DNA from 4 places in the Enterobacter hormaechei subsp. xiangfangensis genome. Region 3 is predicted to be linked to each of the others. Evidence: predicted binding sites of a transcription regulator. Region 3 holds the regulator's gene; each other region holds the start of a gene.
What was found. The regulator PurR, encoded in region 3, represses purine synthesis genes. The targets are predictions, from matches to a motif close to CANGCAAACGTTTGCNTG.
Positions count from the first base shown of each region.

Region 1 (7,537 bases), 1.5 Mb from region 3:
AACAGCTGGAAGAGCACCGGCTGCCGGTACGCTGCCCGACAATGGTCTGCTTTGGCGGCGACGATATGAAAACGCTGTTTATCACCACCACGCGGGAAAATATGGAGGCGGAGGAGCTGGAGAAATACCCGCTTTCCGGTGCCATCTTCACCCTGCCTGTAAATGTGGCAGGGATGAAGAAAAGCCGCTTTATCGAACATTAAGCCGGATCGACCGGGACCACGGTTTCGCTCGGATAGCAGCCCAACACTTTCATGGAGCGTGTGATCTCGCCCAGTTCGCGCAGGGCTTTCTGCATGGATGCAGACTCCAGGTTGGCCTGAACGTCGAGATAGAACATCTCTTCCCACGGGTTGCCATGTATTGGGCGGGATTCCAGCTTCGTCATGATCAGGTTGTGATTACGCAGCACCAGCAGCGCTTCAACCAGCGCACCCGCCTGCTGGCCGGTCGCCATCAACAGGGTGGTTTTCGCCGGGACCTGGTCCGACACGTTGATGGCCTTGCGGGCCAGAACCACGAAACGGGTGATATTCTGCGTCTGGTTGGCCAGATTGCGTTCCAGCACCTGTAAGCCATACAGCGCGCCGCCCGCTTCGCTACCGAGAGCCGCGACGGCAGGAGAGTTTGCCTGCGCCACTTTTTCCATCGCCGCCGAGGTGCTTTCGGTGTACTCAATTTTCCAGTGCGGATAACGGTTCAGGAACTGGCTGCACTGCTGGAACGGCTGCGGGTGACTGTACACCGTTTCGATCTGACTCAGATCGGTTGAGCCAGAGACCAGCACACAGTGATCGATAGGGATGGTCAACTCGCCGACTAACGACAGGCTGGTGTGCTGGAGCAAATCGTAAACATCGTTGATGGCGCCGGAACTGGTGTTCTCAATAGGCACCACGGCGTAATCTGCCTGGCCGGTTTCGACCTGGTTGAAAATGTCTGCAAATTTCGCGCAGCCGCTCTCAATAAACTCTTCGAAATGGCGGGCTGCGTACTGGCGAGCCGCCAGGTGAGAATAGGACCCTTTCGGGCCGAGGAAAGCGATACGAGCAGAGTGCGGGTTGGTTTTGTTCAGATGCTGCTGGAGCAGGGCCTGTTGCGTCAGAACGGAGTCTTCGATGATGAGCTGGAACAGGCGGGTGATGTAGTGCGCATCCAGATGATGCGCTTTGCCGAGTTGAATCAACCGTTCCAGTAAATCACGTTCGCGATCGATATCGCGCACCGGCCGATGGGACTCGAGCTTGGCTTTTCCCACTTCAACGGCGAGTGCGCGGCGTTCTGCCAGCAGGGCCAGTAATTTTTCGTCGAGTGCACTGATTTTTACGCGTAAATCCAGGAGCGGGTTTTCCGGTGTCATAGTGTTGTCTGTCTCATTTTATCGTTATCAATAAAAAAGGCCTCCCGGTGTGGGAGGCCTTGTTGTTCGTCTTCGCATTCTTTATCACACGACGAAACGCCTCCCGGTCAGGGGAAGGTAAAAAAGAATGCGAAGAAAAACGGCGTCTGTTTCATAAAGTCATCCTGAAATTGATAGGGTTAAAGTACCTGCACTGTTTTGATCCTGTCAATAAAAAACGCGCCCGAAGGCGCGTTGTCGGTACACTCAATTTTAGAGGATTACTCTTCTTCAACTTCTTCCGCGAAGCTGGCGTCTTTCACCGAGGTTGCGGCGCGACGTGCTTCACCTTTGTGTTGCACTTTATTGAGCTGCCGTTCCAGCTTGTTGATCAAATCGTTAATTGCGGTGTACATATCCTCGTGTTTTGCGCTGGCGACCAGATGGCCGTTTGGAGTATTGATAGTTGCATCAGCGATGAAACCCTGCGGCTCCTTGGACAGGATGATATGTGGATTAATCAAATGTGTTTGCCATTTATCCAGTTTGGCGAGACGGTCTGCGACGTGCTGGCGGATTGCCGGAGTAATTTCCATTTGTTTACTGGTAATGTTCATTGTCATAAATTTTACCTCTTGTCTTTCCGTCTTGGTGATTCCAGCATACCCGACCCAATGTCAAAATGTGTGATTTAGATCACGTTATTTTGTCGGTTTTTGTCAGGGAATCTTTTTTGTGAGGCAGGGCAGGAAGAGGTGAGATTTACCTTGTCGAAGCCAACAATTGCGGTCATAGTTGAATGGATGTGTTGAAGCTAAACCGCTTCAGCGTAAGTCTGAAAGAATAAAAAAACGGCAGCCCGCGGGCTGCCGTTATGCGTTGTAGCGGTATCAGGTGTTGCTGCTGTTCGCGGCGATGATTTTCGCCACTTTGTCAGCCTGAGCCGTCATCTGCATCTGGCGATACGCATTTTCCATCAGCTTCAGGCCATCACGCGTGGCTTGGGTATCCGGATAATCACGCAGCATGCCTTCTACACGGTTAACCACGGCAACCCATGCGCCACGGCGGGTGTAGTATTCCGCAACGGAGTACTCATATTTCGCCAGACGATCTTTCAGGAACACCAGACGCTTAGTGGCATCGGTAATGTACTGGCTGTTCGGGTAGCTACGCACCAGTTTGGAGAAGTCATTGAAAGCATCACGCGCATGTTGCGGGTCACGGTCTGAACGATCCACCCCGAAGAAGCCCTGCAATGCACTGTCATCCAGCGCCATGTTAGTCAGGCCGCGCATGTACATCACGTAATCGATGTTAGGATGGGTAGGGTTCAGACGCATGAAACGATCGATCGTTGCCTGAGCCAGCGGCAGATCGGCATTTTTGTAGTAGGCGTAGATAAGATCTAACTGTACCTGCTGCGAATACGGACCAAACGGATAGCGATTATCCAACGCTTCCAGTTGCGTTATCGCCTGTTTCCAGTTACCGTCCTGCAACTTTTGTTGTGCAGTCGCATAGATTTCATTCGGCGGATTGTCAGGGACCTGTTCATTCGAACCGGAGCAGCCCACCAAAGCCAGGCTCAACGTGGCCGCTGCCACCAGATATTTCATGCGCGTCATGACGTTTTGACTTTCCTCAAATGTTTGTCCGGGAGAAACTCAGTTCCTGCTCCCGATTAAGACCAGCTACAATAGCACACTATATTAAACGGCAAAGCCGTAAAACCCAACGTTAAACGAAGAAGCAGTTTATGGCACAACGAGTAGAACTCACCGCAACAGTCTCCGAAAATCAGCTCGGTCAACGCTTAGATCAGGCTTTGGCCGAATTGTTCCCTGATTATTCGCGTTCACGCATAAAAGAATGGATCCTTGACCAGCGCGTGCTGGTAAACGGCAAGATCTGGGACAAACCAAAAGAGAAAGTGTTTGGTGGGGAAGCTGTCGCCATCAATGCTGAAATCGAAGAGGAAATCCGCTTCGAGCCGCAGGATATCCCGCTGGATATCGTCTACGAAGATGACGACATTCTGGTCATCAACAAGCCGCGCGACTTTGTTGTTCACCCGGGCGCGGGCAATCCTGACGGTACGGTACTTAACGCACTCCTTCATTATTATCCGCCGATTGCCGACGTACCGCGTGCCGGTATTGTTCACCGTCTGGATAAAGACACCACGGGTCTGATGGTGGTGGCGAAGACGGTTCCCGCCCAGACTCGCCTGGTGGAATCGTTGCAACTGCGCGAAATCACCCGTGAGTATGAAGCGGTGGCGATTGGTCATATGACCTCTGGCGGCACGGTGGAAGAGCCTATCAGCCGTCACCCAACCAAGCGTACGCATATGTCCGTACACCCGATGGGCAAACCGGCGGTGACCCATTACCGCATCATGGAACATTTCCGTATTCATACGCGCCTGCGTCTGCGCCTGGAAACCGGGCGTACTCACCAGATCCGCGTGCACATGGCGCATATTACCCATCCGCTGGTGGGTGACCCGGTTTACGGCGGTCGTCCGCGTCCACCAAAGGGCGCATCGGATGAATTCATCTCCGTGCTGCGTAAATTCGATCGCCAGGCGCTGCATGCGACGATGCTGCGTCTTTACCACCCAATCACCGGAATTCAGATGGAATGGCATGCGCCGATCCCACAGGATATGGTGGAACTTATCGACGCGATGCGCGCAGATTTCGAAGAACATAAGGATCACGTGGACTGGTTATGACCAAACTGATTGTCCCGGAGTGGCCACTGCCTGAAGGCGTGGCCGCCTGTAGTTCAACCCGTATCGGTGGCGTGAGCCAGGGCGCGTGGGAGTCTTTGAACCTCGGTGCGCACTGTGGCGATAACCTGGAGCACGTTGAAGAGAACCGTAAACGCCTCTTTGCTGCGGGAAACCTTCCTTCAAAACCGGTCTGGCTTGAGCAGGTGCACGGTAAAGCGGTGCTGAAGCTGACGGGTGAGCCCTATGCGTCTAAACGCGCCGATGCTTCGTACAGCAATACGCCGGGAACGGTTTGCGCGGTGATGACTGCTGATTGCCTGCCGGTGTTGTTCTGCAATCAGGCAGGAACTGAAGTGGCTGCTGCCCACGCCGGATGGCGAGGCCTGTGCGAAGGCGTGCTGGAAGAGACCGTCGCCTGCTTCCAGGACGATTCTGCAAATCTCATCGCCTGGCTTGGCCCGGCGATTGGCCCGCAGGCATTTGAGGTCGGGCCCGAAGTGCGCGATGCCTTTATGGAAAAAGATCCACAAGCGGTCGAAGCGTTTGTGGCTTCCGGAGATAAATATCTGGCCGATATTTACCAGCTTGCCCGCCAGCGCCTGAATAACGTCGGTGTGACCCAAATCTTCGGCGGAGATCGCTGTACCTTCACCGAAAAGGGTGATTTTTTCTCCTATCGCCGCGACAAGACGACAGGCCGTATGGCAAGTTTCATTTGGCTGATATAACCTAAAGAATCAAGACGATCCGGTACGCGCCGTTTTCTTTTCACATAATTCAGGTTATTAACCTTGAATAATTGAGGGATGACCTCATTTAATCTCCAGTAGCAAATTTGACCTGTTATGGGAGGAGTTATGCGTCTGGATCGTCTTACTAATAAATTCCAGCTTGCTCTCGCCGATGCCCAGTCCCTTGCACTGGGGCACGACAACCAATTTATCGAACCTCTTCATCTAATGAGCGCCTTGCTGAATCAGGAAGGGGGATCGGTACGTCCTTTATTAACGTCCGCTGGCATTAATGCCGGCCAGTTACGCACCGCCATCGATCAGGCGCTGAGCCGTTTACCGCAGGTAGAAGGTACCGGCGGCGACGTGCAGCCGTCGCAGGATCTGGTGCGCGTGCTGAACCTTTGCGACAAGCTGGCGCAAAAACGTGGGGACAACTTTATTTCGTCAGAGCTCTTTGTTCTGGCGGCGCTTGAATCACGCGGTACCTTAACCGACCTGCTGAAATCCGCCGGTGCAACCACCGCTAATGTGACCCAGGCGATTGAGAACATGCGCGGAGGTGAAAGCGTGAACGACCAGGGAGCCGAAGACCAACGTCAGGCTTTGAAGAAATTTACGGTCGACCTGACCGAACGTGCCGAGCAGGGCAAACTTGACCCGGTGATCGGCCGCGACGAAGAAATCCGCCGGACAATCCAGGTACTGCAACGTCGTACCAAAAACAACCCGGTGCTGATTGGTGAGCCAGGCGTCGGTAAAACCGCCATTGTTGAAGGGCTGGCGCAGCGTATCGTTAATGGCGAAGTGCCCGAAGGGCTGAAAGGCCGTCGCGTACTGGCGCTGGATATGGGCGCGCTGGTGGCCGGGGCGAAATACCGCGGTGAATTTGAAGAGCGTCTGAAAGGCGTGCTGAACGATCTGGCGAAACAGGAAGGTAACGTCATCCTGTTTATCGACGAACTGCACACCATGGTGGGGGCGGGTAAAGCTGACGGCGCAATGGATGCCGGGAACATGCTGAAACCTGCTCTGGCGCGCGGTGAACTTCACTGCGTCGGCGCCACTACGCTTGACGAGTATCGTCAGTACATTGAGAAAGATGCCGCGCTGGAGCGTCGTTTCCAGAAGGTGTTTGTCGCTGAACCAAGCGTTGAAGATACCATCGCCATTTTGCGTGGTCTGAAAGAGCGTTATGAGCTGCACCATCACGTGCAGATCACCGACCCGGCCATCGTTGCGGCGGCGACGCTTTCGCATCGTTACATTGCCGACCGTCAGTTGCCGGATAAAGCCATTGACCTTATCGATGAAGCGGCGTCCAGCATCCGTATGCAGATTGACTCGAAACCGGAAGAGCTGGACCGACTCGATCGCCGTATTATCCAGCTCAAGCTGGAACAGCAGGCGCTGAGCAAAGAGTCTGATGAAGCGAGCAAGAAACGCCTTGATATGCTCAACGAAGAACTGGACGAGAAAGAGCGTCAGTATTCTGAGCTGGAAGAAGAGTGGAAAGCTGAGAAAGCCTCCCTCTCTGGCACCCAGACAATCAAGGCGGAGCTGGAGCAGGCTAAAATTGCCATTGAGCAGGCGCGTCGCGTAGGGGATCTGGCACGGATGTCCGAACTACAGTACGGCAAGATCCCTGAGCTGGAAAAACAACTTGAGATCGCCACGCAATCGGAAGGCAAAACCATGCGTCTGTTGCGTAATAAAGTGACGGATGCCGAGATTGCCGAAGTGCTGGCGCGCTGGACGGGTATTCCTGTGGCTCGCATGATGGAAAGCGAACGCGAGAAACTGCTGCGTATGGAGCAGGATCTGCATCAGCGCGTCATTGGACAGAACGAAGCGGTCGAAGCGGTATCTAACGCCATTCGTCGTAGCCGTGCGGGGCTGTCCGATCCGAATCGTCCAATCGGCTCGTTCCTGTTCCTGGGGCCAACCGGTGTCGGTAAAACCGAGCTGTGTAAAGCGCTGGCTAACTTTATGTTCGACAGCGATGACGCGATGGTGCGTATCGATATGTCCGAGTTTATGGAGAAACACGCCGTCTCGCGTCTGGTCGGTGCGCCTCCGGGATATGTCGGTTATGAAGAGGGCGGTTATCTGACGGAAGCGGTTCGCCGTCGTCCTTATTCCGTCATCCTGCTGGATGAAGTGGAAAAGGCACATCCTGACGTATTTAACATCCTGTTGCAGGTACTGGATGATGGACGCCTGACGGACGGGCAGGGGAGAACGGTTGACTTCCGTAACACGGTGGTGATCATGACCTCGAACCTGGGTTCCGATTTAATTCAGGAACGCTTCGGTGAGCTGGATTACAGCCATATGAAAGATCTGGTGCTGGGTGTGGTCAGCCAAAACTTCCGTCCGGAGTTCATCAACCGTATTGATGAAGTGGTCGTGTTCCATCCGCTGGGTGAGAAACACATTGCGTCGATTGCGCAGATCCAGTTGCAGCGTCTGTACAAACGTCTGGAAGAGCGTGGGTATGAAATCCACATTTCCGACGATGCGCTGAAACTGCTGAGCGAGAATGGTTACGATCCTGTTTATGGTGCGCGTCCGTTAAAACGTGCTATCCAGCAGCAGATCGAAAACCCGCTGGCGCAGCAAATCCTCTCTGGGGAGCTGGTTCCGGGCAAAGTTATCCGTCTGGAAGCCAACGAAGACCGAATTGTGGCAGTGCAGTAAGTCACAAAACGCAAAAACGGGCCGCTT
Region 1 covers NZ_CP017183.1:3,459,679-3,467,215, reverse strand. The annotation lists gene BFV63_RS16540 (SMP-30/gluconolactonase/LRE family protein) at 1-203, shown strand, start outside; gene pheA (bifunctional chorismate mutase/prephenate dehydratase) at 200-1,360, opposite strand; Phe leader region at 1,391-1,516, opposite strand; gene pheL (pheA operon leader peptide PheL) at 1,468-1,515, opposite strand; gene raiA (ribosome-associated translation inhibitor RaiA) at 1,621-1,962, opposite strand; gene bamD (outer membrane protein assembly factor BamD) at 2,230-2,967, opposite strand; gene rluD (23S rRNA pseudouridine(1911/1915/1917) synthase RluD) at 3,099-4,079, shown strand; gene yfiH (purine nucleoside phosphorylase YfiH) at 4,076-4,807, shown strand; gene clpB (ATP-dependent chaperone ClpB) at 4,937-7,510, shown strand.
Region 1: raiA (ribosome-associated translation inhibitor RaiA) is a predicted target of PurR. The motif match lies at 2,060-2,077, and genes of this name have one in related genera.

Region 2 (7,537 bases), 1.3 Mb from region 3:
CATCAGCTCCATCAGGCTGGCTTCCATCTCATGCACCAGATCGTACTCGGCGTCACGGGTCATCTTCATAGAGTAGGCGTTGAGCGCGTCGTAATCGAAGAAGCCTTTGAAGATATCGTCCAGGCAGTAGCGCAGGATGTTATCCAGCAGGATCATCGGTTTACGTCGGCGCGGGGTTTCCGGCGGCAGGTTTACAAAGCGTGGGACTTTATCAGACGGTATTTCCAGCAGCGCGTAGTTAATGGTCTCACCACGAATGATTTCTACCGCCAGATAGGTGTAGTCATCTTTCAGGAACTGCACCAGATCGGTTTCACGGTTGATCAGAATCGGGGTGATATGCTGGCGCAGATAATGTTTAAAATAGTGGCGCAGCCAGTTTTGCTGATTCGCGGAGAGCTGGCGTTCGTTGATCAGGAAGATTTGGTTGCGTGCCATTTCCAGCAGCAGCTCGTTATAGAGGCCATCAAATTCCTGATCGGCTTTCATGACGCGAGACTGGATTTTTCCAAGCAGATGTCGCGAGTGGGAGTTTAAGCCCTGTTCTTCGCTGATGATGATTCGGCGTTTCAGTTCGGCGAAGCGAACCTTGTAGAACTCATCCAGATTGTTGGAATAGATGCCTAAAAAACGCATACGTTCAATCAGCGGGTTGGTTTTATCGGCCGCTTCCTGAAGTACACGTTCGTTGAATGCTAACCAGCTTAGCTCTTTCTCGATGTATAACTTTTCCTGACCCATTACAGCTCACACTCCAGTTCAATCACAGGACGTGGTAAATCCGTCTCGTCCTTATTATGGCGAGCATTTCCACGATATGTCCAACAGTGCCAGAAAAGTATGACAGTTATTTTTTTATTGGGGAATTTAGAGGGTTGGGGGAGGGGATGTCGGGTGGCGCTGCGCTTACCACGACCTACGGGACCGTAGGCCCGTGCAAGCGAAGCGCCGCCGGGCAATTCAAACACACTACTCTTCGGCAGCATAACCCTGCGGGGGCAACTTCACGCCGTCCAGCCAGGCTGCGCCGTTGCGCATCTCCAGACGTCCATCGACAAACCAGCTTACCACCAGCGGATAAATGGCGTGTTCCTGCGTCTGCACACGTTCGGTCACGTCGTCTTCGTTGTCGCCGTCAAAGACCGGTACTTTTGCCTGCAAAATGACCGGACCGCCGTCCAGCTCGTCGGTGACGAAATGCACGGAGGTACCATGCTCCTCATCGCCGTTCTCCAGCACCTGACGATGGGTGTGCAGACCGGGGTATTTTGGCAGCAGGGAAGGGTGGATATTGAGCAGTCGTCCGGCGTAGTGTGCAACAAAAGCCGGGCTCAGGATGCGCATGTAGCCTGCCAGCACCACCACGTCAGGCGCGTAGGCGTCAATCTCCTGCACCAGCTCACGGTCAAAGGCTTCACGCCCGGCGAACTGGCTGGCTTCCAGCGCGTGCGCAGGAATGTTCGCTTCCCGCGCGCGCTCAAGGCCGAATGCATCGGCCTTGTTGCTGAATACTGCCCGAATGGTGCCATTGATTTTCTTCTGTTTGCAGGCGTCTATGATTGCCTGCAAATTGCTTCCGTTGCCGGAAATGAGCACCACGATGTTTTTCATTCAATGACCACACGCTGTTCGGAATCGGAAGCTTTAATCGTACCGATTTTCCACGCGTTTTCACCTTTTTCTGTCAGCAGCTTAATCGCTTTATCCGCTTCGCTGGCGGGCAGGGCGATAACCATGCCCACGCCGCAGTTAAAGGTGCGGTACATTTCATGCTCGCTCACGTTGCCTGCGGTTTGCAGCCAGTTGAAGACGGACGGCCACTGCCATGAGGAGGCGTCGATCACCGCCTGGGTATTATCCGGCAGCACGCGCGGAATGTTTTCCCAGAAGCCGCCGCCGGTAAGGTGAGCGATGGCGTGCACGTCAACGTTCTCAATCAGCTCCAGCACGTTTTTCACGTAGATGCGGGTCGGGGCCAGCAGGTGATCGGCCAGCGGTTTGCCGTCCAGCTCGGTGGTCAGCGGGTCGCAACCGCTCACTTCGAGGATCTTACGCACCAGAGAGTAGCCGTTGGAGTGCGGACCGCTGGAGGCCAGCGCAACCAGCACATCGCCGTCAGCCACTTTGCTGCCGTCGATAATTTCTGATTTTTCTACCACGCCGACGCAGAAGCCTGCGACGTCATAATCTTCACCGTGATACATGCCAGGCATTTCTGCGGTTTCACCGCCGACCAGCGCACAGCCGGATTGCAGGCAGCCTTCGGCGATACCGTTAATGACGCTGGCTGCGGTATCCACGTCCAGCTTGCCGGTCGCGTAGTAATCCAGGAAGAACAGCGGCTCAGCGCCCTGTACCACCAGGTCGTTGACGCACATCGCCACCAGATCGATACCAATCGTATCGTGACGCTTAAGATCCATCGCCAGGCGCAGTTTTGTACCGACACCATCCGTACCCGAGACCAGCACAGGTTCACGATATTTTTGCGGCAGCGCGCACAGTGCGCCGAATCCACCCAGGCCACCCATCACTTCCGGGCGGCGGGTTTTTTTCACCACACCTTTGATTCGGTCAACCAGCGCATTACCTGCGTCAATATCAACACCGGCATCTTTGTAGCTGAGAGAAGTTTTGTTGGTCACGGCTTAAATCCCCACGCGATTGCATAGCTAGTAAGAAAAATCGGCGCAATTCTAACAGTCCAGGCAAACGTTTGCGAGCCTATTCTCGGCGTGGGGATCTTTTTTTCTGTGCGGCCTGTACAGGGCAACAAACTTGACTCTGTTCACGAAAATGAAACCGGTTTCGGCGATCTGCTTGCAACGGCAATCCCCTTTGCACATCATCAAACTGAAACCGGTTTCTGTAACTGTTTTTGCAGAAAATAACGCAGAATGAGGGATAGCGAATGTCAGGATTTAAAGCAGGTTTTCTGTGGGGTGGGGCCGTTGCGGCGCACCAGCTTGAAGGCGGCTGGAAAGAGGGCGGCAAGGGCGTGAGCGTTGCCGATGTCATGACGGCAGGTGCCCATGGGGTACCGCGTGAAATCACCAACGGCGTGATGGAGGGGAAAAATTACCCAAACCACGAAGCCATCGACTTCTATCACCGCTATAAAGAAGACATCAAACTCTTTGCCGAAATGGGGTTCAAATGCTTTCGCACCTCCATCGCCTGGACGCGTATCTTCCCGAAAGGCGACGAGCTGGAGCCGAACGAAGCGGGACTCCAATTCTATGACGATTTGTTCGACGAGTGCCTGAAGCACGGCATCGAGCCGGTGATCACGCTTTCCCACTTCGAGATGCCTTTCCACCTGGTGACGGAATACGGCGGCTGGCGCAACCGTAAGCTGATCGACTTCTTTGTCCGCTTCGCGAAGGTCGTTTTTGAGCGCTACCAGCATAAAGTGAAGTACTGGATGACCTTTAACGAGATCAACAACCAGGCCAACTTCCACGAAGACTTTGCGCCGTTTACCAACTCCGGGCTGAAATATGCGCCGGGAGAAGATCGCGAGCCGGTGATGTTCCAGGCGGCGCACTATGAGCTGGTGGCCAGTGCTCTGGCGGTGAAGGCGGGGCGCGAGATCAACCCGTCACTGCAAATCGGCTGCATGATTGCCATGTGCCCCATCTATCCGCTGACCTGTGCCCCGGACGACATGATGATGGCGATGAACGCCATGCATCGCCGCTACTGGTTCACCGACGTTCACGTGCGCGGCAAGTATCCGCAGCATCTGCTCAACTACTTTGAACGTCGCGGCTTCGCGCTGGATATTACCGAAGAAGATAAAGTGGCGCTGACCCAGGGCTGCGTGGATTACATCGGGTTCAGCTACTACATGTCTTTCGCTACCAAAGCGACGGCGGATAATCCGACGCTGGATTACGACGAGAGCAAGAGCCTGGTTTCTAACCCGTACGTGCAGAAATCGGACTGGGGCTGGCAGATCGATCCTGTCGGGCTGCGCTACTCCCTGAACTGGTTCTGGGATCACTATCAGCTGCCGCTGTTTATTGTGGAAAACGGTTTTGGCGCGATCGACGTGCAGGAGAGCGACGGCACGGTGAACGACCAGTACCGCATTGACTACCTTTCCGCCCACATCCGCGAGATGAAAAAAGCGGTGGTGGAAGACGGCGTGGATCTGATGGGCTACACGCCGTGGGGCTGTATCGACCTGGTCTCTGCCGGCACCGGCGAGATGAAGAAACGCTACGGCTTTATCTTTGTCGATAAAGATAACGAAGGTAACGGTACGCTGAACCGCAGCAAGAAGAAATCGTTCGACTGGTATAAGCAGGTGATTGCCAGCAACGGAGAGCAGCTATAATTGCCCGGTGGCGCTGCGCTTACCGGGCCTACGGGATGTCCAGGCCGGGTAAGCGTTAGCGCCACCCGGCAGAATCCCGCCCCAAGCCGGAGCCTCGCCTCCGGCTTTTTTGTTTTTGATTGATGTATGTCAAGCAAGATGGGTATGGCGCAATCCGAAAAAAGCGGTATAATCCCGCGATTTTTTTGCGGATGCCACCTCAGAGGAGAAAGAGAATGAAGATTGTGGAAGTGAAACACCCACTCGTTAAACACAAGTTGGGCCTGATGCGTGAGCATGACATCAGCACGAAGCGTTTTCGCGAACTGGCTTCTGAAGTGGGTAGCCTGCTGACCTACGAAGCGACCTCTGATCTGGAAACGGAAAAAGTGACCATCGAAGGCTGGAACGGCCCGGTACAGGTTGAGCAGATCAAAGGTAAAAAAATTACCGTGGTGCCAATCCTGCGTGCGGGTCTGGGCATGATGGAAGGCGTGCTGGAGCACGTCCCAAGCGCGCGTATCAGCGTGGTGGGTATCTACCGTAACGAAGAGACGCTTGAGCCGGTCCCGTACTTCCAGAAGCTGGTCTCTAACATCGATGAGCGTATGGCGCTGGTGGTTGACCCGATGCTCGCGACCGGCGGTTCGATGATCGCCACCATCGACCTGCTGAAAAAAGCGGGATGCAGCAGCATCAAAGTGCTGGTACTGGTTGCGGCGCCGGAAGGTATCGCGGCGCTGGAAAAAGCGCACCCGGACGTTGAACTCTATACCGCGTCTGTCGACCAGGGACTGAACGAGCACGGGTACATCATCCCGGGGCTCGGCGATGCCGGCGATAAGATTTTTGGTACTAAATAATCGAATAACGATAAAGAAGCCGACTTTGATAGTCGGCTTTTTTTTGAATAAAAGCCAACAATGACACTCAGAGGAAAACACTATGACGCGCCGTGCTATCGGGGTGAGTGAAAGACCGCCGCTTTTACAGACAATCCCGCTTAGTTTGCAGCACCTGTTCGCCATGTTTGGCGCAACCGTGCTGGTGCCAATCCTGTTTCACATTAACCCGGCTACCGTGCTGCTGTTTAACGGCATCGGTACGCTGCTTTACCTCTTCATCTGTAAAGGCAAAATCCCGGCCTATCTCGGGTCGAGCTTCGCGTTTATCTCCCCGGTACTGCTGTTGCTGCCGCTGGGTTATGAGGTCGCGCTGGGCGGCTTCATCATGTGCGGCGTGCTGTTCTGCCTGGTCTCCTTCATCGTGAAGAAAGCCGGTACCGGCTGGCTGGACGTGATGTTCCCGCCTGCGGCAATGGGGGCCATCGTTGCCGTCATCGGCCTGGAGCTGGCGGGTGTCGCGGCGAACATGGCTGGGCTGCTGCCTGCGGACGGTCAGTCACCGGATTCTAAAACCATTATTATTTCGCTGGTGACGCTGGGCGTGACGGTATTCGGTTCCGTCCTCTTCCGCGGCTTTATGGCGATTATCCCAATCCTGATCGGCGTGCTGGCGGGTTACGCGCTCTCCTTCGTGATGGGCGTTGTGGATACCACCCCGATTGCCGAGGCGCACTGGTTCGCGCTGCCAACCTTCTACACCCCGCGCTTTGAATGGTTCGCCATTTTCACCATTCTGCCTGCTGCGCTGGTGGTGATTGCTGAGCACGTCGGCCACCTGGTGGTGACGGCGAACATCGTGAAGCGCGACCTGATCCGCGACCCGGGCCTGCATCGCTCCATGTTTGCCAACGGTTTCTCCACCATCATCTCTGGTTTCTTCGGCTCCACGCCAAACACGACTTACGGTGAGAATATCGGCGTAATGGCGATCACCCGCGTCTACAGCACCTGGGTTATCGGCGGCGCGGCGATCATCGCCATTCTGCTCTCCTGCGTTGGTAAACTGGCGGCAGCGATCCAGATTATCCCGGTGCCGGTGATGGGCGGCGTTTCTCTGCTGCTGTACGGGGTGATCGGTGCCTCCGGTATTCGCGTGCTGATTGAATCCAAAGTGGATTACAGCAAGGCGCAGAACCTGATCCTGACCTCCGTTATCCTGATTATCGGCGTGAGCGGCGCGAAGGTGCACATCGGCGCGGCAGAGCTGAAGGGTATGGCGCTGGCGACCATCGTCGGCGTCGGCCTGAGCCTGATTTTCAAGCTGATCTCGGTGATCCGCCCGGAAGAGGTGGTGCTGGACGCGGACGACAGCGAAAAAGCGCCACATTGATCGTCATGCCGGGCGAAGGATCGCCCGGTTCTCTCCTTGCAGGTTCCGTGTTAAACTCCATTCCGATTTTATGTAAGATCTCTGGTTGAGGTATTTCTGAACGGACCGGCACAGCTCTCTCTGCCACTTTATCTCCCTGACGATGAAACTTTCGCGAGTTTCTGGCCGGGTGATAACCCCTCTTTACTGGCTGCACTGCAAAACGTGCTGCGCCAGGAACACAGCGGATACATCTATATCTGGTCACGCGAAGGCGCGGGACGCAGCCACCTGCTGCATGCCGCCTGTGCGGAGCTTTCGGCGCGCGGTGACGCGGTAGGCTATGTGCCGCTGGATAAACGCACCTGGTTTGTGCCTGAGGTGCTGGAGGGCATGGAACATCTCTCCCTGGTCTGCATCGATAATATCGAATGCGTGGCGGGGGACGAACCGTGGGAAATGGCGATCTTTAACCTCTACAACCGCATTCTGGAGTCGGGCAAAACCCGGCTGCTGATCACCGGCGATCGTCCGCCGCGCCAGCTCAATCTGGGGCTGCCGGATCTGGCGTCTCGTCTGGATTGGGGGCAAATCTACAAGCTGCAACCGCTGTCGGATGAAGACAAACTCCAGGCACTTCAGTTGCGCGCCAGACTGCGCGGATTTGAACTGCCGGAAGACGTAGGGCGCTTCCTGCTCAAGCGTCTGGATCGGGAGATGCGCACGCTCTTTGATACGCTCGATCAGCTCGATCGCGCCTCCATCACCGCCCAGCGCAAGCTGACCATTCCGTTTGTGAAAGATATTCTTAAGCTTTGAGTTTTTTGCCCGGTGGCGCTGCGCTTACCGGGCCTACGAAAACCCGTCATACCTTGCAGGCCGGGTAAGGCGCAGCCGCCACCCGGCTAAAGATCCCCCAACAAGTGCTCCACCAGCAGCGGAATCGGTCTTCCCGACGCCACGCTCCGTCCGTTTTCTCGCCACAGCGCCGTCCCGCTGATA
Region 2 covers NZ_CP017183.1:3,315,755-3,323,291, reverse strand. The annotation lists gene ppk1 (polyphosphate kinase 1) at 1-741, opposite strand, end outside; gene purN (phosphoribosylglycinamide formyltransferase) at 970-1,611, opposite strand; gene purM (phosphoribosylformylglycinamidine cyclo-ligase) at 1,608-2,645, opposite strand; gene BFV63_RS15845 (6-phospho-beta-glucosidase) at 2,912-4,342, shown strand; gene upp (uracil phosphoribosyltransferase) at 4,558-5,184, shown strand; gene uraA (uracil permease) at 5,267-6,556, shown strand; gene BFV63_RS15830 (DnaA inactivator Hda) at 6,653-7,354, shown strand; gene BFV63_RS15825 (leucyl aminopeptidase family protein) at 7,441-7,537, opposite strand, start outside.
Region 2: purM (phosphoribosylformylglycinamidine cyclo-ligase) is a predicted target of PurR. The motif match lies at 2,706-2,723, and genes of this name have one in related genera.

Region 3 (7,537 bases):
GCTGCGCGTTGGCGACCTGCAACGTTCCATCGATTTCTACACTAACGTTCTGGGCATGAAGCTGCTGCGCACCAGCGAAAATCCGGAATATAAATACTCTCTGGCGTTTGTCGGTTACGGCCCGGAATCTGATGAAGCGGTCATCGAGCTGACCTACAACTGGGGCGTGGACAGCTATGAGCTGGGTACGGCTTACGGACACATCGCGCTGGAAGTGGATAACGCCGCCGAAGCCTGCGAACGTATCCGCAGCAATGGCGGTAACGTCACCCGTGAAGCCGGTCCGGTTAAGGGCGGTACCACCGTCATTGCGTTTGTGGAAGATCCGGACGGTTATAAAATCGAACTGATTGAAGCCAAAGACGCTGGTCGCGGTCTGGGCAATTGATCCCGCAGGGCGCACTATGCGCCCGTTGTTTTGCTGCATCCCCTCTCAAAATTTGCCATAATGCGCACTGCTTTTTCCCCCTTGTAAGAGACCCTGATGTCCGATAACGCTCAATTTACCGGTCTGTGCGACCGTTTTCGTGGTTTTTATCCCGTTGTCATTGATGTTGAAACAGCCGGATTTAACGCTAAAACCGATGCGCTGCTTGAGATTGCCGCCATCACGCTGAAGATGGATGAACAGGGCTGGCTTGTACCGGACACCACGCTGCATTTCCACGTTGAACCCTTTGAAGGGGCAAACTTACAGCCAGAGGCGCTGGCCTTTAACGGTATCGATCCGACAAACCCGCTGCGCGGGGCGGTAAGCGAATACGAGGCGCTGCACGCCATTTTCAAAATGGTGCGCAAAGGCATGAAAGAGAATGACTGTAGCCGCGCCATCATGGTAGCCCACAACGCTACGTTCGATCACAGCTTCACCATGGCTGCCGCCGAGCGCGCCTCGCTAAAGCGCAATCCATTTCATCCGTTTGTGACCTTCGACACCGCCGCGCTGAGCGGCCTGGCGCTGGGGCAAACCGTGCTCTCGAAAGCCTGCATCACGGCGGGTATTGCGTTTGACGGTACCCAGGCGCATTCCGCGTTATACGACACCGAGCGTACGGCGGAGCTGTTCTGTGAGATCGTCAACCGCTGGAAACGTCTGGGCGGCTGGCCGCTGCCGATGGGCGACGAGGCCGATCTTCAATCGTAGGTTGGGTTATCAACAGCCCCCCAGGACAAAAAAAAAAGCGACCAACATAATGTGGTCGCTTTTTTATATCCGCAGAAAACTTATTCTGCGTCCGGCTCTTCGGTTTTATACTTCGCCGCAGTCTCTTTGATCAGCTGTTGCAGTTCGCCGCGCTGATACATTTCAATCAGGATGTCGCATCCGCCAACCAGTTCACCATCAACCCACAGCTGTGGGAAGGTCGGCCAGTTTGCGTATTTTGGCAATTCAGCGCGAATGTCCGGGTTTTGCAGGATATCAACGTAAGCAAAACGCTCACCACAGGCGGACAGCGCCTGAACCGCTTGCGCGGAGAAGCCGCAGCTTGGCAGCTTCGGAGAACCTTTCATGTACAGGAGAATCGGGTTTTCAGCGATCTGGCGCTGAATTTTTTCAATAGTGGTGCTCATGTCTTGCTTCCTTTAACTTCTGTTACGGCATCAGTCTGACATTGTAGCGGGTCAGGCCGACATCGGAAAATAACATTTTTGTCACGTCTAATTATTTTATCGCTTATCGCATAAAGTTGCATTGCTAATGTCGTTTATCGCCAGACGGGGTGCGGTTTTGCTTAAGGAGCGAACAGGAGTGCGTCAGAATGGTGAATTTTTTTGCACTTGCTAACGAAACATAATTTTTGAATGAAAAATGCTATTAACTTCTTCTGATTTTATGGATTAGAATCGACAGGTTTTGTAAATCTCACGCGGGTATGCATTGTGGCCTGCATTTATCAGGGGACTGCCCAGTGGCGCGGATAACTAAAATCTCGATGACGCTCTGTGCTTTACTGTTTACCACACTCTCATTTACGCCAGCGGCGAACGCCTCTGAACAGGCGCGGCATTCTGCTGTACAAAAAACGCATCTGGCAAAATCCACAGAACGTAAGAAAAAAACCACCAGCAAAACAGTTAAGAAGAAAATCACCGCTCAGACCAAAAAGACCGCCTCCAGTAAAACCAAAACTCTCCGCTCCGGCACGCACAAAACCACCCGCACAACCGCCAGCCTGGTGAATGAAAAATGCACCGTGCGCAAAGGCCATAAAACGAAATGCGCAAAAGTGACGAAGCTGGCTGACGTGCATAAAGCGCGCATGCAGAAAGCGCAAAAAACGGCGATGAACAAACTGATGGGGCAAATAGGTAAGCCGTATCGCTGGGGTGGCACCTCTCCGCGCACCGGTTTTGACTGTAGTGGGCTGGTTTATTATGCCTATAAAGATCTGGTGAAGTTTCGCATTCCACGCACCGCCAATGAGATGTACCATCTGCGCGACGCCGCCCCTGTAAACCGTGGCGAACTGCAAAATGGCGACCTGGTGTTCTTCCGCACCCAGGGACGCGGTACGGCCGATCACGTTGGGGTGTATGTGGGTAACGGTAAATTTATCCAGTCACCGCGCAGCGGTCAGGACATTCAGATCACCTCTCTCAGCGAAGATTACTGGGTGCGCCACTATGTGGGTGCGCGCCGCGTGATGACGCCAAAAACCATCCGCTAGCCCCTGCCCTGCCGCCTCTGTGGCAGGGTAAGTTCCTCTTTTGCATACCCTTTCAATTTGCTATTCTGTCCTTGTTGTCTGTAGGGTTATTGGCAACGTATAAAACTATAAGGAGAGAAGCAATGTCGTTCGAATTACCTGCACTACCGTATGCAAAAGACGCCCTGGCCCCGCATATTTCCGCGGAAACCCTGGAGTACCATTACGGCAAGCATCACCAGACCTATGTCACCAACCTGAATAACCTGATCAAGGGCACCGATTTTGAAGGCAAAACGCTGGAAGAGATCGTGCGCAGTTCAGACGGCGGCGTATTCAACAACGCCGCACAGGTGTGGAACCACACCTTCTACTGGCACTGCCTGGCCCCGAATGCAGGCGGAGAACCTGACGGTGAGCTGGCGGCAGCGATTAACGCCGCGTTCGGCAGTTTCGCGGATTTTAAAGCGAAGTTTACTGACGCAGCCGTTAAAAACTTTGGCTCCGGCTGGACCTGGCTGGTAAAAGAGGCTGATGGCAAACTGGCTATCGTTTCCACTTCTAATGCGGGTACCCCTCTGACCACCAGCGCCACGCCGCTGATGACCGTGGACGTATGGGAACACGCCTATTACATTGATTACCGTAATGCGCGCCCGAACTACCTGGAACACTTCTGGGCACTGGTTAACTGGGAATTTGTTGCGAAGAACTTCGCCGCGTAAGAGACACGCAGAAGGGGCAGCCCTTCTGCGTTTTTGTTTATTCCGCCGTACACACCGCTTGAGGCTGTTTACGACCAGACATTATCACCAGCAGCAGGCCGAGTGCGGCAATGATCGCCCCCATTACCGGCACAAAGCTATAACCCAAACCACCGGAGATCACCGCCCCGCCCGCTGCGGCCCCCAGCGCATTGCCCAGGTTAAACGCACCGATATTCACCGATGAAGAGAGCCCCGGCGCTTCGTGTGCAACGCGCATTACGCGCATCTGCAACGGTGGCACCACGGCAAAGGTTGCGGCGCCCCACACCACCATGGCAATCGCGGCACCCACTTCGTTACGCGCCAGCCACGGAATCGCCACCATGATGACAATCAGCAGCGTTAAAAAACCTTTCAGCGTCCCACTCACGGAGCGGTCGGCAAATTTCCCGCCGAGATAGTTGCCAATCGAGAACCCGACACCAATCAGCACCAGCATCGCGGTAACAAAGAGTGGCGTTGCGTGGGTTATGTCGTGCAGCACCGGGGAGATATAGGTGTAGAGCGTAAACATCGCCCCGGCCCCCAGCACCGTGGTGAGCAGCGCGGACAACACCTGAGGACGCATCAGCACCGCCAGCTCTTTACGTACTTCCGGACGTTCTCCAGCGCTTCCTTTCGGCAGTGAGAAGAACAGCGCAACCATCGCGACCACGCCCAGTCCGGCGGTTGCGAGGAAAGACATACGCCAGCCGATGGCTTCTCCCAGCCAGGTGGCGGCGGGAACGCCGCCGATATTAGCGATGGTGAGGCCCATAAACATAGTGGCTACCGCGCTGGCCTGCTTATGTTTTGGCACCACGCTGGCAGCAACAACCGAGCCCAGTCCGAAGAAGGCGCCATGGTTGAGGCTGGTAAGAATGCGCGAAAGCATCAGAGTGGTGTAATCGGGCGAAATCGCGGAAAACACATTGCCGAGAGTGAAAATCGCCATCAGGAAAATCAGCGCGTTGCGGCGCGCACGGTGCGAAAGCAGCAGCGTCATCAGCGGCGCGCCCACCATCACGCCGATCGCGTAGGCGCTAATTAACATACCGGCCGCAGGGATAGAGACGTCTACCCCCCGGGCGATAACAGGCAATAACCCCATCGGGGAGAATTCAGTGGTGCCAATCCCAAAGGCGCCAATCGCCAGGGCCAGCAGGGGAAAATTGATTTTCATGAAGAGGCTCCGGATACCGTGCCATAACCCGGCACAGAACTAAGAAGTCAAAAGCATGACATCAATCACAAAAAATGAGAAGTTAACATTTTGGCAAAAGATTTTTGCCGGAGAGGTAACAATAGCGGCAAGAGAGGGAGAAGGTTCTCCCTCCGCCTGAATCAGTGCAGTGCAGCGGTTAAACCACCGGCAACAATCAGAGCAAGAACAACAATGGTGGTAAACAGCGAAAACTTCAGATCGGTACTCATCAATTTTTCTCCTTTTATTCACCCTACGAAAAGTGAGCTTGCTCATTTTTACACAGTTCAGGTCAAAAATCTTCCAGGATTTAAACGGATATCCACTTTACCTCTTCCCCTTTTCATCAAGATAGGACAAAATTCCACGCTAAATTTATTAGCGTACCGGCCACTGACCCCCTCCTGACGTCCTGTGTCGTTTTCCCGGCGTGTCGCAACTCATGTTTGCGTAATAAGGGTGAGAGAAGGCAAACGTTTACCTTCAATTTTTTCAGGAGCTTAGGATATGGTCTGGAGTGACATTTAATGGCAACAATTAAAGACGTAGCAAAACGCGCAAACGTTTCCACTACAACCGTATCACATGTTATTAACAAAACGCGTTTCGTCGCTGAAGAGACGCGTAATGCCGTCTGGGCGGCAATCAAAGAACTGCACTACTCGCCAAGTGCCGTCGCCCGCAGCCTGAAGGTTAATCACACCAAATCGATTGGCCTGCTGGCCACCAGCAGTGAAGCGGCCTATTTTGCTGAAATCATCGAAGCCGTTGAAAAAAACTGCTTCCAGAAAGGCTATACCCTGATTCTGGGCAATGCGTGGAACAACATTGAAAAACAGCGCGCTTACCTGTCAATGATGGCGCAAAAGCGCGTCGACGGTCTTCTGGTAATGTGTTCTGAATACCCTGAGTCGGTCCTTTCCATGCTGGAAGAGTATCGCCACATTCCGATGGTGGTCATGGACTGGGGCGAGGCGCGCGCAGACTTCACCGACTCCGTTATTGATAACGCCTTTGAAGGCGGCTACATGGCGGGGCGTTATCTGGTAGAACGCGGTCATCGTGAAATTGGCGTGATCCCGGGACCTCTGGAGCGTAACACCGGTGCTGGCCGTCTGGCCGGTTTCATGAAAGCGATGGAAGAGGCGCTGATCACCGTGCCGGAAAACTGGATTGTTCAGGGCGACTTCGAGCCGGAGTCAGGCTATCGCGCCATGCAGCAGATCGTCTCCCAGCCGCATCGCCCTACCGCGGTGTTCTGCGGCGGTGACATCATGGCGATGGGCGCGCTATGCGCGGCAGATGAACTCGGCCTGCGCGTCCCCCAGGATATCTCGGTGATCGGCTATGACAACGTGCGCAACGCCCGCTTCTTTACCCCGGCGCTGACCACCATTCACCAGCCGAAAGATTCGCTGGGTGAAACGGCCTTCAACATGCTGCTGGACAGGATCGTCAACAAGCGTGAACAGTCCCAGTCCATTGAAGTTCACCCGCGCCTGATAGAACGCCGTTCCGTTGCGGACGGTCCGTTCCGCGACTACCGTCGTTAATCACTTTCCGGGGCCAGCTATGCTGGTTCCCGCAACCACTCCCGGTTCAGCGTTTCGCTGTCTCCCAGATAATCCAGCAGCCAGGCCATGGCGGGCGAGACGTCGTTTTGCTGCCACGTCAGACAGCATGCGGCATCCGGGAAGGGGTTTTCCAGCGTCAGAGCCACCCACTCTCCCGCGTCGATGCGCGGGCGCGCAAAATGCACCGGCACCATGCCAACGCACAGCCCCGCGCTCAGACAGGTGGCTGACGACTCCCAGTCCGGCGCGACCACGCGGCGCTGATTATCCAGCAACCAGGTAATGCGCTTGGGCAGCGAGCGGGAGGTATCTTCCAGCACCAGCGAGGGCCAGTTGCGTAATGTGTCATCGCTCAGCGGCCCTTCCAGCGCTGCCAGCGGGTGATCGCGCGCGACCACGCAGGTCCAGCTCAGCATGCCCATGTCGCGAAACGCGTAGCGCCCACCAACCGGGATCGCCTGGGTTGCACCAATCGCCATCTCCGCCCTGCCGTCCGCCAGCGCATCCCAGACGCCGTTGAACACTTCCTGCGAAACACGCAGTTCGACGTCGGAAAAATGACGATAGAAATCGACGATCATCTGCCGGGTCCGCTCCGGCTTAACAATGTTATCCACCGCGATAGCGAGATGCCCGCGCCAGCCGTTGGCGATCTGCTGGCACTGCTCACGGGTGATCTGCATTTTTTTGATGACAGACCGCCCTTCCTTCAAAAACCACGCTCCGGCAGGCGTGAGCTCCACGTCGCGATGACGCCGCTCGAACAGCGGCACCGCCAGCCACGCTTCCAGCTGACGCACCGTGTAACTGATCGCCGAGGGAACGCGATGCAGCTCCTGGGCGGCGCCGGTAAAGCTGCCGTTACGCGCCACGGCATCAACCACTTCAAGGGAATAATCTGACCACATCTTTAGCCTGCAAATTTTTTGAATGCACCCGCCAAATATTAGCGTTTCACAAGCCGCTTTGCACTCCCTACACTCTGCGCCAACGTACACCTGCCTCCTCAGGAGAAAAAAAGTGCAACCCAGGAAAGGATTTTTAGTCTGGCTCGGCGGCTTAAGCGTGCTGGGCTTTTTGGCGACCGATATGTATCTGCCCGCGTTCGCCGCGATGCAGGAAGATTTGCAAACCCCTGCCGCCGCCATCAGCGCCAGTTTGAGTTTGTTCCTCGCCGGTTTTGCTTTTGCGCAATTGCTGTGGGGGCCGCTCTCGGATCGTTTTGGCCGTAAACCCGTCCTGTTGTTGGGGCTGGCGATTTTTGCCGCAGGCTGTCTGGGCATGCTGTGGGTCCGCGATGCCGCCTGGCTGCTGGCGCTGCGCTTTATTCAAGCGGTCGGTGTCTGTGCCGCTGCGGTGACCTGG
Region 3 covers NZ_CP017183.1:1,994,656-2,002,192, reverse strand. The annotation lists gene gloA (lactoylglutathione lyase) at 1-388, shown strand, start outside; gene rnt (ribonuclease T) at 485-1,144, shown strand; gene grxD (monothiol glutaredoxin 4) at 1,225-1,572, opposite strand; gene BFV63_RS09615 (C40 family peptidase) at 1,911-2,669, shown strand; gene sodB (superoxide dismutase [Fe]) at 2,792-3,373, shown strand; gene BFV63_RS09605 (MFS transporter) at 3,411-4,577, opposite strand; gene cydH (cytochrome bd-I oxidase subunit CydH) at 4,739-4,828, opposite strand; gene purR (HTH-type transcriptional repressor PurR) at 5,126-6,151, shown strand; gene punR (DNA-binding transcriptional activator PunR) at 6,169-7,080, opposite strand; gene punC (purine nucleoside transporter PunC) at 7,193-7,537, shown strand, end outside.

Region 4 (7,537 bases), 1.4 Mb from region 3:
CCGCCCTGCCGCTGTTCTCGCCGCCGCTCATTCATGCCGTTGAGACCCTGAACACGCAGCAGCAGGAACACATTCGCGTTATGCTCGAATCGTAGTTACGTGCGAGCAGCGACTTTAGGGCGAATAACGATGGCCGGTAAAGCGACCAGCGCCATCACCCAGAACACACCGTGCCCCAGGTGCTGATAGAGGAAACCGGCAAATACGGTCATCACCGCAATACTGCCGCCCATCGCCACCGCTGAATAGACCGCCTGAAGACGAATAACGTCCCCACCCTCTCGCGCCGCGATGTAGCGCATCGCCGCCAGATGGCAGACGGTGAAGGTTCCACAGTGCAGAATTTGCGCCATAATCAGCCACGGCAGCTCCGTCGTCCAGCCCATGATGCCCCAGCGCGCCACGCCGCACACGGCGGAAAGCAGCAGCAGGTCACGCGCCCCGAAACGACGGAACAGTTTTTGGCTCAGCGCGAAGATAATAACCTCCGCCACCACGCCGAGCGACCACAGGTAGCCTACCGCAGAAGCCGAGTAACCCGCCCCCTGCCAGTAGATGGCGCTGAAGCCATAATAGGCCGCATGCGCCCCCTGAAGCAGACAGACGCAGGCCAGGAAACGCCAGCTTTGCGCCACCAGCGAGCGCCAGGCGGGCCAGCCGGCGCTCTCCTGATGGCGGCTTTCGCCCTGCGGCATCACCGACGGACGCAGCAACATACCGAGCAGCATTGAGGCGATGCCGAGCGTTAGCAGCGCCAGAATGGCACGATAGTCATAGAGGCTGACCAGTTTCCCGACCAGCGCAGAGCCGATCACGAAGGCAATCGATCCCCACAGGCGCACGCGGCCATAGTCCATGGTGATCTGCTTTTGCCAGGTGTTCGCCAGGGCATCCGTCAGCGGCACCAGCGGGGAGAAGAACAGATTAAAGCCAACCATTACCACCATCAGCCAGGCAAACTGGTGGCTAACCCAGAAGCAGACTGCAAAGACCAGCGTCAGCAGGGCCAGAATTCGCACCGCTTTAATCAGTAAGGAGGGATCGCTGACGCGGGGCGCAATCAGCAGACTACCCAGGAAGCGTGCCACCAGCCCCGCGCCCAGCAGGATGCCAATGGTCTCAGGCGTCAGACCAATTCCCTTGAGCCAGACGCTCCAGAAAGGCAGAAAAATACCGTAACTAAAGAAATAGGTGAAATAGCTGAGCGCCAGCCAGCGCGTGGAATGCAAGACCATGAATCCCTCCCGAAATGGAGGCGATAGTCTGGCGTTAATCCCTGACTTTAGCAAGTCGTTAGCGCGCTATAAATTAACTAACAATTAACATCATCACCAGCCGGACAGCGTATGGCGAGAGCGGTAAAACTGTATTACGTTTATAAGACATCGCCTGAAGAGGTCGTTTGCCATGAACAGCTTACGTTATTTCGATTTCGGCTCCTCTCGTTCTCTCCTGCTTTTAATTGCCCGCATTGCTATCGTGGTCCTGTTTATTATTTTCGGTTATCCCAAGCTGACGGGGTTTAGCGGCACCGTTCAGTATATGACGTCGCTCGGCGCCCCCATGCCCATGCTGGCCGCGATTATTGCGGTGGTGATGGAAGTCCCCGCCGCGATTCTAATCGTGCTGGGCTTTTTCACCCGCCCTCTCGCGGTGATCTTTGTCTTCTATACGCTGGGAACGGCGGTGATTGGTCACCACTACTGGGATATGACGGGCGATGCGGTCCTGCCAAATATGATTAACTTCTACAAAAATGTGAGTATCGCTGGCGCATTTATTTTGCTGGCGATTACCGGGCCGGGGGCCATCTCCCTCGATCGACGTTAGCCCATAAAAAAAGGCCGCATGAGCGGCCTTTTTCAGTTCTGCAACGCAGAGAATTATGCGTACACCGGGAAGCGTGCGCAGATGTCCAGCACTTTACCTTTAACGCGCTCGATAACCGCGTCGTCATTGATGTTGTCCAGAACGTCACACATCCAGCCCGCCAGCTCTTTTACTTCCGCTTCTTTAAAGCCACGACGAGTTACGGCCGGAGAACCGATACGGATACCGGAGGTCACGAACGGGCTCTTCGGATCGTTTGGCACGCTGTTTTTGTTCACGGTGATGTTGGCGCGGCCGAGGGCTGCGTCAGCTTCTTTACCGGTCAGATTCTTATCAACCAGGTCCAGCAGAAACAGGTGGTTTTCAGTCCCGCCAGAGACCACTTTGTAGCCACGATTCAGGAACACTTCCACCATCGCTTTGGCGTTTTTAGCAACCTGCTGCTGATAAACCTTGAACTCTGGCTCCATCGCTTCTTTCAGCGCGACGGCTTTCGCGGCGATAACGTGCATCAGCGGGCCGCCCTGGGCGCTTGGGAATACGGCGGAGTTCAGCTTTTTGTACAGCTCTTCGTCACCGCCTTTCGCCAGGATCAGCCCACCGCGTGGACCCGCCAGGGTTTTGTGGGTGGTGGTGGTCACAACGTGCGCATGTGGAACCGGGTTCGGGTAAACGCCTGCCGCAATCAGACCGGCAACGTGCGCCATGTCGACGAACAGGTACGCGCCGATGCTGTCAGCGATTTCACGCATTTTTGCCCAGTCAACGATGCCAGAATAAGCAGAGAAACCACCGATGATCATCTTCGGCTTGTGCTCTTTGGCCTGCTTCGCCATATCTTCGTAGTCAATTTTACCGGACTCATCAATACCGTAAGGGATGATGTTGTACAGTTTGCCAGAGAAGTTAACCGGGGAGCCGTGAGTCAGGTGGCCGCCCTGCGCCAGGTTCATACCCAGAACGGTATCGCCCGGCTGCAACAGCGCGGTGTAAACAGCGAAGTTAGCCTGAGAGCCAGAGTGCGGCTGGACGTTCGCGTAGTCAGCGCCAAAGAGTTCTTTCGCACGGTCAATCGCCAGCTGCTCAACGATATCAACGTATTCGCAACCGCCGTAATAGCGCTTGCCCGGATAACCTTCAGCATATTTGTTGGTCAGCTGAGAACCCTGCGCCTGCATCACGCGCGGGCTGGTGTAGTTTTCGGAGGCGATCAGTTCGATGTGCTCTTCCTGACGTACTTTTTCCTGCTCCATAGCCTGCCACAGTTCGGCATCATAATCGGCAATGTTCATTTCACGCTTTAACATCCGCATCTCCTGACTCAGCTAACAAGTAAATTTTTGGCCTGAAAAGGCAGTCCTGTTGGACGACGGGCAACAGTATAACTGAATAGTTCTGCGATAACAGGTCTTGACAAACGATTTTACGCAAACGTTTACCTCCACGCCACGCAAGGGTTTGAGCAATAAAGCTCTCGCCATTCTCGACGGATTTCTTTTCAGCTTTGTGATGCATATTTTTCACGTTGCAAAGAACCATTTACATTGCAGGGGTATTTTTATAAGATGCATATAAAATACATCATTAAAGTAACATCAGAAGGAAGCTGCTATGCTCGACGCCCAAACCATCGCTACCGTAAAAGCCACAATCCCCCTGCTGGTTGAAACGGGTCCTAAACTGACCGCCCATTTCTACGATCGCATGTTCGCGCATAACCCGGAGCTCAAAGAGATTTTCAACATGAGCAACCAGCGTAACGGCGATCAGCGCGAAGCGCTGTTTAACGCTATTGCCGCCTATGCCAGCAACATCGAAAACCTGCCGGCTCTGCTGCCTGCGGTGGAAAAAATCGCGCAGAAGCACACCAGCTTCCAGATCAAACCTGAGCAGTACAACATCGTCGGCAGTCACCTGCTGGCGACCCTGGACGAAATGTTCAGCCCGGGCCAGGAAGTACTGGATGCCTGGGGGAAGGCCTATGGCGTACTGGCAAACATATTCATCAACCGTGAAGCACAGATCTACAGCGAAAACGCCAGCAAGAATGGCGGCTGGGAAGGCACGCGCGCCTTCCGCATCGTTGAGAAAACCCCGCGCAGCGCACTGATCACCAGCTTTGAGTTTGAGCCAGTTGACGGTCAGCCAGTTGCCGATTACCAGCCGGGCCAGTATCTGGGCGTCTGGCTGAAGCCTGAAGGCTTCCCGCATCAGGAGATTCGCCAGTACTCCCTGACCCGCAAGCCAGACGGCAAAGGCTATCGCATTGCGGTTAAACGTGAGGAAGGTGGTCAGGTATCCAACTGGCTCCATAACGAAGCCAGCGTGGGCGACGTGGTCCATCTGGCGGCACCGGCGGGCGATTTCTTTATGGCCGTTGAAACGAATACCCCGGTGACGCTGATCTCCGCAGGCGTGGGTCAGACGCCAATGCTGGCGATGCTGGATACGCTGGCGAAAGCAAACCACAGCGCGCAGGTTAACTGGTTCCACGCGGCGGAGAACGGTGATGTTCACGCCTTCGCGGACGAGGTGAAAGCGCTGGGAGCGGGTCTGCCACACTTTACCGCGCATACCTGGTATCGTTTACCCACGGAAGCCGACCGCGCAGCGGCTCGTTTCGACAGCGAAGGCCTGATGAATTTAGGGCAGCATGAAGGGGCGTTCAGCGCACCGGGGATGCAGTTCTACGTTTGTGGGCCGGTAGCGTTTATGCAGTATGCCGCGAAGCAGCTGGTAGACCTGGGCGTGAATAAAGACAACATTCATTACGAATGTTTCGGCCCGCATAAAGTGCTGTAATGCAAAAAGCCCCTCAACGAGGGGCTTTTTTTTCGCCGGGTGGCAGCTGCGCCTTACCCGGCCTACCAAATCTTTTTTAAATCGCCGCGTCGTCTTCTTCGCCGGTACGGATACGGATCACGCGCGCCACGTCAAAGACGAAGATTTTCCCGTCGCCAATTTTACCGGTCTGCGCCGTGCGGATGATGGTATCCACACAGGTATCGACGATATCATCGCTCACCACGATCTCGATTTTCACTTTCGGCAGAAAGTCCACCATGTACTCTGCGCCACGGTATAGCTCGGTGTGGCCCTTCTGACGACCAAAACCTTTCACTTCAGTTACGGTCATCCCGGTGATGCCTACTTCTGCCAGCGCTTCACGTACATCATCCAGTTTGAAAGGTTTAATAATCGCATCAATCTTTTTCATGGTGGGTCCTTAAACTCTTGCCAGTAAGCAGCCTCGTAATCGGTTGCTCACAGTATCATATTCAGGCGAATTTTGCGGTATTACTCTTTAAAATCGTTCGCTTCCAGCTCGTGGCGTGAAAGCAATTTATAAAACTCGGTACGGTTACGCCCGGCCATGCGCGCCGCATGGGTTACGTTGCCTTTGGTGATTTGCAGCAGCTTGCGCAGATAGTTCAGCTCGAACTGGTTTCGCGCTTCCGCAAACGTCGGTAAGGCCGTGTTTTCCCCCTCGAGCGCCTGCTCCACCAGCGCATCGCTGATCACCGGCGATGACGTCAGCGCCACGCACTGCTCAATCACGTTCACCAGCTGGCGTACGTTGCCCGGCCAGCTTGCCGTCATCAGGCGTTTCATCGCATCGGTGGAGAACGCGCGCACGAATGGTTTGTGGCGGTCAGCGGCCTGGCGCAAAAGGTGATTTGCCAGCAGCGGGATATCTTCCGCACGCTCGGCCAGCGCCGGGATTTTCAGGTTGACGACATTCAGTCGATAGTAGAGATCTTCGCGGAACTCGTTGCGCGCCATCACCTTGGGCAAATCGCGATGGGTAGCGGAAATAATGCGCACGTTGATATCGATATCGCGGTTGCTGCCAAGCGGACGCACTTTCCGCTCCTGCAACACGCGCAGCAGTTTGACCTGCAACGGCGCGGGCATATCGCCAATTTCATCAAGGAACAGCGTGCCCCCCTCAGCCGCCTGGAACAGCCCTTCACGGCTGCTCACCGCGCCGGTAAAGGCGCCGCGGGCATGGCCGAAGAGCTCAGACTCAAGCAGTTGTTCCGGCAGCGCGCCACAGTTGATGGCAATAAAGGCATTTTTACTGCGTGGGCTGGCGTTGTGGATCGCCTGGGCCAGGATCTCTTTCCCGGTCCCGCTCTGGCCGTTGATCAGCACGCTAACGTCGGATTGCGCCACCATCCGCGCCTGTTCCAGCAGGCGCAGCATCACAGGGCTACGCGTCACGATGGATTCACGCCAGCCGTCGTCGCCGGATGGCGCAGCGTGCTCAAGAGCACTGTCGATCGCTTTATAGAGGGCGTCTTTATCCACCGGTTTGGTGAGGAAGCTGAATACCCCCTGCTGCGTCGCGGCCACCGCATCAGGAATAGATCCGTGAGCGGTGAGGATAATCACCGGCATCCCGGGCTGCTGCTTCTGGATCTCCGTGAACAGTTGCAGGCCATCCATTTCATCCATGCGCAAATCGCTGATCACCAGATCGATTTTCTCGCGGCTGAGCACTTTCAGCCCCTCCTGCCCGCTTTCAGCGGTGACCACGCTGTAGCCTTCGCTGACCAGACGCATCCCCAGCAGCTTTAACAGCCCGGGATCGTCATCCACCAGTAACAGATGGGCAGGTTTACGGCTTGTCATGGCTTCACATCCTCTTGTTTCGGCGTCTCACTGTCTGGCGTCGTGGCAGAGTTGCCTTTCGACCCATCGGGCAGATAGCTGCCTGCCGGCTTACGCGTCGAGAGCTGTCTTTCGATATCGGTCAGATTTTCGAGCTTGCGGGTGGTGGTTTCCAGCTGCTCGCGCAGCGACTCCTGCTGCTGGCGAAGCGCATCAAGCTCGCTGTCGCTCGACTGCTGCAATTTGCTGTAGCGGAAACGCTCTTCGGACAGCTGTAATTGCAGGGTTTGTCCGTCCCGCCAGAGCTGATAAACCGGGCGCACCTGGGGGGGAATATTGATCACGTAAGTATCCAGCCGCGTCACGTTGGCGCGGCGTTCGACAGGCGTGATTCTGGCATCCGCCATCACGATCCCGCGTTTAAACGCGTCCTGCCAGGTATCGTCCATCAGCATCGCCGCCTGGGCACGGGCCTCGGCGGGCGCCAGTCGCTGGGCGCAGTCTATTCCGCGCAGCCAGAACAGCGGATTGGATTCAACATCACGCCCCGACAGGCTCCAGATATCATCGCAACGTGTTGAAAGGAAATCGGCCAGCTGTTGTTGCGGCCATTTATCTTCCTGTTTGTGGCTAATCGCACTTTTTGGTGCATGGGTTACACAGCCGGCCAGCAGTAAGCAGGGCAGGCTGAGGCGCACATTTTTGCTGGAAAACACCGCGCGCAGTGCGCGGTAAAAGACGTGTGACATACTCACCAGGTTGTTATTCATTTCATTGATTTTTCCGGCTCAAGAGGCAGTTCGATACGAAAACAGACATCGGCGCGTTCATCACTCACGATGTTAAGCTCACCCTGCATGCGTCGTATGCAGTCGCGGGCAATACTCAGCCCCAGACCACTTCCTTTTACCGCACCTTTTCGCTGATGACTCCCCTGGAAGAAGGGCTCAAAGATCATCGTTTTTTCATCATCCGGAATCGGGCTTCCCGTATTCGCTACGTCAATAAATACCCGCGAACCGTTGTTATTGCTTCTGATATAAATGGTACCGGATTCAGTACCATAGTGCACCGCATTGGAATAAAGATTATC
Region 4 covers NZ_CP017183.1:3,388,375-3,395,911, forward strand. The annotation lists gene csiE (stationary phase inducible protein CsiE) at 1-95, shown strand, start outside; gene BFV63_RS16135 (3-phenylpropionate MFS transporter) at 96-1,235, opposite strand; gene BFV63_RS16140 (DoxX family protein) at 1,408-1,830, shown strand; gene glyA (serine hydroxymethyltransferase) at 1,884-3,137, opposite strand; gene hmpA (NO-inducible flavohemoprotein) at 3,442-4,632, shown strand; gene glnB (nitrogen regulatory protein P-II) at 4,709-5,047, opposite strand; gene glrR (two-component system response regulator GlrR) at 5,128-6,465, opposite strand; gene qseG (two-component system QseEF-associated lipoprotein QseG) at 6,462-7,214, opposite strand; gene qseE (two component system sensor histidine kinase QseE/GlrK) at 7,211-7,537, opposite strand, start outside.
Region 4: glyA (serine hydroxymethyltransferase) is a predicted target of PurR. The motif match lies at 3,255-3,272, and genes of this name have one in related genera.